2 linked regions of the Leptothrix cholodnii SP-6 genome follow. The protein of the gene in region 2 purifies or fractionates together with the protein of the main gene of each other region. This does not show direct contact. Links are inferred from orthologs where the notes say so. Each region holds a gene or a part of one and is shown on either strand. Other genes may lie near its edges.

The links.
Region 1: the proteins of LCHO_RS01330 (region 2) and LCHO_RS13225 purify together in Escherichia coli (affinity purification with mass spectrometry, with the first as the bait; 2 studies listed by BioGRID). This does not show direct contact. The link is inferred for Leptothrix cholodnii SP-6 from one-to-one orthologs.

What each region holds. Positions count from the first base shown.
Region 1 is NC_010524.1:2,902,852-2,906,024, reverse strand. The notes cover bases 1-2,862. They hold LCHO_RS13225 (FKBP-type peptidyl-prolyl cis-trans isomerase), read right to left. Parts: upstream 1,768-2,862; coding sequence 1,234-1,767; downstream 1-1,233. Other genes in these bases: LCHO_RS13220 (ribosomal protein uL16 3-hydroxylase), read left to right, coding at 1,826-2,862; dut (dUTP diphosphatase), read left to right, coding at 742-1,194; coaBC (bifunctional phosphopantothenoylcysteine decarboxylase/phosphopantothenate--cysteine ligase CoaBC), read left to right, coding at 1-727. Outside these bases: more of LCHO_RS13220, read left to right, coding at 2,863-3,082. UniProt on the Escherichia coli protein: Folding helper with both chaperone and peptidyl-prolyl cis-trans isomerase (PPIase) activities. Chaperone activity prevents aggregation of unfolded or partially folded proteins and promotes their correct folding.
Region 2 is NC_010524.1:281,235-284,347, forward strand. Bases 312-3,113 are described here. They hold LCHO_RS01330 (DsbC family protein), read right to left. Parts: upstream 2,166-3,113; coding sequence 1,458-2,165; downstream 312-1,457. Other genes in these bases: LCHO_RS21860 (DUF3108 domain-containing protein), read left to right, coding at 312-491; LCHO_RS01325 (enoyl-CoA hydratase), read left to right, coding at 591-1,388; LCHO_RS01335 (FAD-dependent monooxygenase), read right to left, coding at 2,267-3,113. In the rest of the region: more of LCHO_RS21860, read left to right, coding at 1-311. UniProt on the Escherichia coli protein: Acts as a disulfide isomerase, interacting with incorrectly folded proteins to correct non-native disulfide bonds.

The sequences.
Region 1 (3,173 bases), 2.6 Mb from region 2 along the record:
GCTCGAAGCCGAGCAGATCGTCGAGGACCTGATCGCCGCACTCTCGCCCAAGCCGCTGGCGGGCGTGTCGATGCTGATCACGGCCGGACCGACCTTCGAGGCGATCGACCCGGTGCGTGGCATCACCAACCTGTCGAGCGGCAAGATGGGTTTTGCGATCGCCCGCGCGGCGCGCGAAGCCGGTGCGGCCGTCACCTTGATCGCCGGTCCGGTGCACCTGCCCACGCCGCGCGGCGTGGCGCGCATCGACGTGCGCTCGGCGCAGCAGATGCACGACGCGGTGATGCCCGCGGCGGCGCAGCACGACGTGTTCGTCGCCACCGCCGCGGTGGCCGACTGGCGCCCGGCCAACCTGAGCGCGCACAAGATCAAGAAGGCCGGCAAGAAGGTCGCACCGAGCTTCGAGCTGACCGAAAACGCCGACATCCTGGCCGCGGTGGCGGCTTTGCCCGAGCCGCCTTACTGCGTCGGCTTTGCCGCCGAGAGCGAGAAGCTGGCCCAGCACGCGCGCGAAAAACTGCTGCGCAAGAAGGTGCCGCTGATCGTCGGCAACCTCGGTCCCGCCACCTTCGGGCGCGACGACAACGCGCTGCTGCTGGTCGACGCCGACGGCGAGCGCGCCCTGCCCGAAGACGGCCGCGCCACCGACAAGCTCAGCCTGGCGCGCGCGCTGGTGGGCGACATCGCCCGGCGTCTGGCCGGCTCACGCGCGTCGGCAACGACCTGAAATCCCCGACATCCATGAACACCCAGATCGAATACAAGCTGCTCGACGCCCGCCTGGCCGAGCAGTTGCCCGCCTACGCGACGCCCGGTGCCGCCGGCCTGGACCTGCGCGCCTGCATCGACCTGCCGCTCGAGATCGCGCCCGGCCAGACCACGCTGATCCCCACCGGCATCGCCATCCACATCGCCGATCCCGGCCTGGCGGCGATCATCCTGCCGCGCTCGGGGCTGGGCCACAAACACGGCATCGTGCTGGGCAATCTGGTCGGGCTGATCGACAGCGATTACCAGGGCCAGCTGATGGTGAGCTGCTGGAACCGCGGCAGTGTGGCCTATGCCGTGCAGCCGCTCGAACGCATCGCCCAGCTGGTGATCGTGCCGGTGGTGCAGGCGCAGTTCCGGCAGGTCGACGAATTCGAGGCCAGCGATCGCGGCGTGGCGGGCTTCGGCTCCACCGGCCGAGGCTGACCGACGGGCAATCCGCGCGGCGGACCGCCGCATCGCACCTCAGTGCATCGTCTGGTTGTCGGTCGCCATGACCGGCGCCAGGCTGAGCAGGCCGGTGGCGTCGTTGTCGACGCTGCGGCGCAGGATCTCTTCTTCGTCGGCTTCGCGCACGTCCGTCACCTGCAGCTGCAGCACCAGCGCGACGCCGGCCAGCGGGTGGTTGCCGTCGAGCACGACATGGCTGTCGTAGACCTCGGTGATGGTGTAGATCACCGCGCTCGGCATGTCGGGCGTCTGGCTGCCTTCGGGCAGGCCCTCGAACTGCATGCCCGGCGCGATGCCGTCGGGGAACAGGCGGCGTTCCTCGAAGCACACCAGCTCGGCGTGGTACTCGCCGAACGCGTGTTCGGGCTCCAGGTGCAGCGTGGCCTCGAAGCCGGCACCTTCGCCGTTGATGACCTCTTCGACCTTGGCGAACAGGTCGTCGCCGCCGTAGAAGAACTCGACCGGCTCGACCAGTTCGTCGATCAGTTGCCCTTGGGCATCTTCAAGGCGCCAGGTCAGGCTGACGACACAGGGTTCTGAAATTCTCATGGCCGGAATGATCGCATGCGCGCGCGAGGCCCCCGAAGCCCGCCGGCACAATGCGGGCATGAATCTCCCGAAAAGCCGCGCTGCATCCGCTGCAGCCCAACCCGCCAAGCCCTCGGTCACGAAGGGCTCGACGCCGTCTCCCGTCCATCCTGACGCGGCCGTGCCGCCGCTCGACCTGCCCTGCGAGCTGCTCGGCGGGCTCAGTCCGTCGGTCTTCATGCAGCGCCACTGGCAGCGCAAGCCGCTGCTGGTGCGCCAGGCCGTGCCGGGCATCGAGCCGCCGGTGTCGCGCGCGCAGATGTTCGCGATGCTCGAAGACGATGCGGTCGAGTCCCGATTCCTGAGCCGTCAGGGCGAGGGCGACCGGCAGACGTGGCAGTTCAAGCGCGGACCGATGCCGCGCCGCTCGCTGCCGGCCATCAAGCAACCCGGCTGGACGGTGCTGGTGCAGGGCCTCAACCTGCACGTGCCGGCTGCCGCCGACCTGCTGAACCGCTTCCGCTTCGTGCCACAGGCCCGGCTCGACGATCTGATGATCTCCTGGGCCAGCGAGGGGGGCGGTGTCGGGCCGCACTTCGACTCCTACGACGTCTTCCTGATCCAGGTGGCGGGCCGGCGGCGCTGGCGCATCGGCCGCCTGCCCGACGCGCGCCTGAGGGAAGGGCTGCCGGTCAAGATCATCGAGAACTTCCGTCATGAAGAAGAGTGGGTGCTCGAGCCGGGCGACATGCTCTACCTGCCGCCCGGCTGGGCCCATGACGGCGATGCGGTCGACGGCGAGTGCATGACGTGCTCGGTGGGTTTCCGCTCGCCGCAGCGCAGCGAACTGGTGCGCGAGACGCTGCTGCGTCTGGCCGACGGCATCGACGATCCGGCCGATGCCGGTGCGCGCCCGCCGGTCTATCGCGACCCCAAGCAGTCGGCCACCGCGGCGCCCGGGCGCATCCCGGCCGAACTGCTGGCGTTTGCCGAGCAGGGCCTGATGCGCGCGCTGGCCGAGCCTGGCGCACTCGCGCGCGCGTTGGGCGAGTACCTGAGCGAGCCCAAGGCGCAGGTCAGCTTCGAGCTCGGCGAGCCGCTGCCTGACGGTGTGGGTGTCCGGCTCGATGACCGCAGCTGCCTGCTCTACGACGACGGCCACGTCTATTGCAACGGCGATTCGTGGCGTGCGGCGGGCCGCGATGCGGCGATGCTGCATCTGCTGGCCGACGCGCGCCAACTCGATGCCACCACCCTGCGCCGAGCCAGTCCGGCGTTGCGTGCCTTGCTGGAGCAGTGGGCTGACGACGGCTGGCTGCACCCGCTGGCTGGCTGAGCCCGGCACGCTCGGGTGCACCGGTTCCGGCTTTGGCTGCATACCGGGCACCTGCCGAGTGCACGCCGAATGGGTATACTTGCGGGCTGGA
Region 2 (3,113 bases):
GCCGCATCACCGCCGACGGCCTGGCGCCGCAGCGCTACGAGCAGGAGACGACGCAGATCATCGGCCGCGACCGGCGCGTGCAGATGGCCTTCAGCGACACCGCCATCGTGCTGTCCAACGGCGAGCGGGTGCCCGCCCAGGCCGACGTGCAGGACACCGCCAGCCAGTTCATCCAGATCATCTACCTGCTGACCACCCGGCCGGCGCTGCGCCAGGTCGGCCAGTCGATCGAGTTCGGCCTGGCGCTGCCCAAGCGGGTCGACCGCTGGGTCTACGAGGTGGTCGAGCGGGTGGTGGTGGAGACCCCGCTCGGCCCGATCCCGACCCTGCACGTCAAGCCGCGCCGCCGCGCCGCGCCCGGCAACCTGACGGCGCAGATGTGGTACGCGCCGAGCCTGCAGATGCTGCCGGTGCGCATCCGCATCGAGCAGGACGAGGGCGTGTGGATCGACCTGCGGCTCGAACGCGCGCCCGAACAATCGGGCCCGTGAGCGCGCCGCGCGGTGTCAGCGCGGTCCGGCGCCGTGCTCGGTATAGTGCGCCGCAGCACGTTTGAAGCGTCGACAAACCCCTCCAGGAGACCCGCACCGATGAGCACGCCCTACGAAAACATCCTCGTCGAAACCCGCACCGGCGCGGGCTCGATGAACTACGGCTGGATCGCGCTGAACCGCCCCAAGGCGCTCAACGCGCTCAACGATCCGCTGATGGACGAACTCGGCGCCGCGCTGCTGGCCTTCGAGGCCGACGACCGCATCGCCTGCATCGTGCTGACCGGCAGCGAGAAGGCGTTTGCCGCCGGTGCCGACATCGCCATGATGGCGCCGTTCAACTTTGCCAACGCCTACCGCAAGGGCCTGATCTCGCGCAACTGGGACACCCTGCGCCAGGTGCGCAAGCCGGTGATCGCCGCGGTGGCGGGCTTTGCGCTGGGCGGCGGCTGCGAGGTGGCGATGGCCTGCGACCTGATCATCGCCGCCGACAACGCCCGCTTCGGCCAGCCCGAGGTCAAGCTCGGCATCATCCCCGGCGCCGGTGGCACGCAGCGCCTGCCGCGTGCGGTCGGCAAGAGCAAGGCGATGGACCTGGCGCTGACCGGCCGCATGATGGACGCCGCCGAGGCCGAACGCGCCGGGCTGGTCTCGCGGGTGGTGCCGGCCGCCGATCTGCACGCTGAAGCCGACAAGATCGCCCAGACGCTGTGCGGCTACTCGACCCTGACGCTGATGGCGATCAAGGAGAGCGTCAACCGCGCCTACGAGGCGCCGCTGTCGGAGGGCCTGCTGTTCGAGCGCCGGCTGTTCCACGCGCTGTTCTCGAGCAACGACCAGAAGGAAGGCATGGGCGCCTTCCTCGAGAAGCGCCCGCCGAGCTTCACGCACGACTGATCGGCCTTTCGGCCGCCGCAATGACAAACGCCCCGCAGTGCGGGGCGTTGTTCATGGCGCGAGGTCAGGTCAGGACTTGGCGGCCATGCGCCGTTCGATCTCGGCTGCGGGGATCGCGCCCGGGGCGCGGCTGCCGTCCTCGAACACGATCGCCGGCGTGCCGGTGACGCGGTGCTTGCGCGCCAGCGCGCTGTTGCGCTCGATCGCCGAGGCGTCGCAGTTGCCCATCGCCTTGGGCGGCAGGGTGCCGTCGACCATCCAGTTGCGCCAGGTGGCGGTGCTGTCCTTGGCGCACCAGATCGATTTCGATTTCTCGGGCGAATCGCCACCCAGGATCGGGATCACGAAGGTGTAGACGGTGACGTCCTTGACGTTGAGCAGGTCGCGCTCGAGCTTCTTGCAATAGCCGCAGTTGGGGTCGGCGAAGACCGCGATCTTGCGTGTGCCCTTGCCGTTCTTCCAGACCACCGCGTCCTTGAGCGGCAGGCTGTTGAAGTCGATCGCGGTGAGCTTGTCGACCCGCTCCTCGGTCAGGTTGCGGCGTGTGGCGGTCTCGATCAGCGAGCCCTGCAGCAGGTAGGTGCCCTTGGCGTCGCTGTACATCAGGTCGGTGCCGATGCGGACCTCGAACACGCCGGGGATCGGCGTCGGGCGGATCTCGTCGATCTTGGGCAGGCCCTGGAAACGCTCGGTCAGCGTCTTGCGGATGTCGGCCTCGTCGGCCAGGGCCGCACCGGCCCAGAGGGAGCAGGCGATGGCGATCAGGCGCAGCAGCATGGTGGTTTCCTTGTTCGGTCGGGCAACGGTTGCGCCGATGTTAGTGGGGGCTCAGGCGCCGAGCGCGGCGAGGTGTCTTGCCGGCGCGGCGCGGGTGTCGATCAGGTGTCGAGCGCGCGCGCGGCCAGCCAGCGCTTGACGGGGCTCAGGCGGTCGACCAGGGTCAGGCCGTGGTTGCGCAGGTCCTTCAGCGGGCCGGGCGGGGCGGCGAACAGCTGCAGCAGGCCGTCGGTCAGCGTGCCCATCATGCGCGTGGGCGCCAGGCGTTCGCGGGCGTAGCGGCGCAGCGTGCGCTCGTCGCCGGCGCTGCGCCAGGGGCTCGTGCGGCGCGCGTCGTGCAGCACGCGCACGAGGCAGCGCACGTCGGCCAGGCCGAGGTTCAGGCCCTGGCCCGACAGCGGATGCACCGCGTGCGCGGCGTCGCCCAGCAGCGCCCAGCCCGGGCCGATCCAGCGCTGTGCACGCGCGAGCATCAGCGGCCAGCCGGCGCGTTCGCCCGACAGCCGCAGCGTGCCGGCCGCGCCGCCGCTGGCCTCGTCCAGCGCCGCCTCGAAATCGGCCGGCGTGCAGGCCATCAGCTCGGCGGCACGGGCCTCGGGCAGCGACCACACCAGGCCGTAGGAATGGCCGATCTGCGGGCGGTCGAACGGCAGCAGCGCCAGGATGTCCGGGCTGCGGAACCACTGGCGGGCGATGCCGTGGTGCGGCGCATCGGCCACCAGCCGCGCCGCCACCGCGTGGTGGCCGTAGGGCCAGCGCTCGAAGACGGCGCCCAGCGCCTCGCGGGTGGCCGAATCGCGGCCCTCGCAGACCGCCAGCAGCGCGGCCGGCGCGTTCTGCTCGAGCCGCTGCACGTGCGGCGCGTAACGCAGCGCCTCGGCCAGCGCGGCGTCGAGCGCGGCGGCGTCGACGATCCAGGCCAGCGCGTCGACCGTCTGCTGCCAGGCG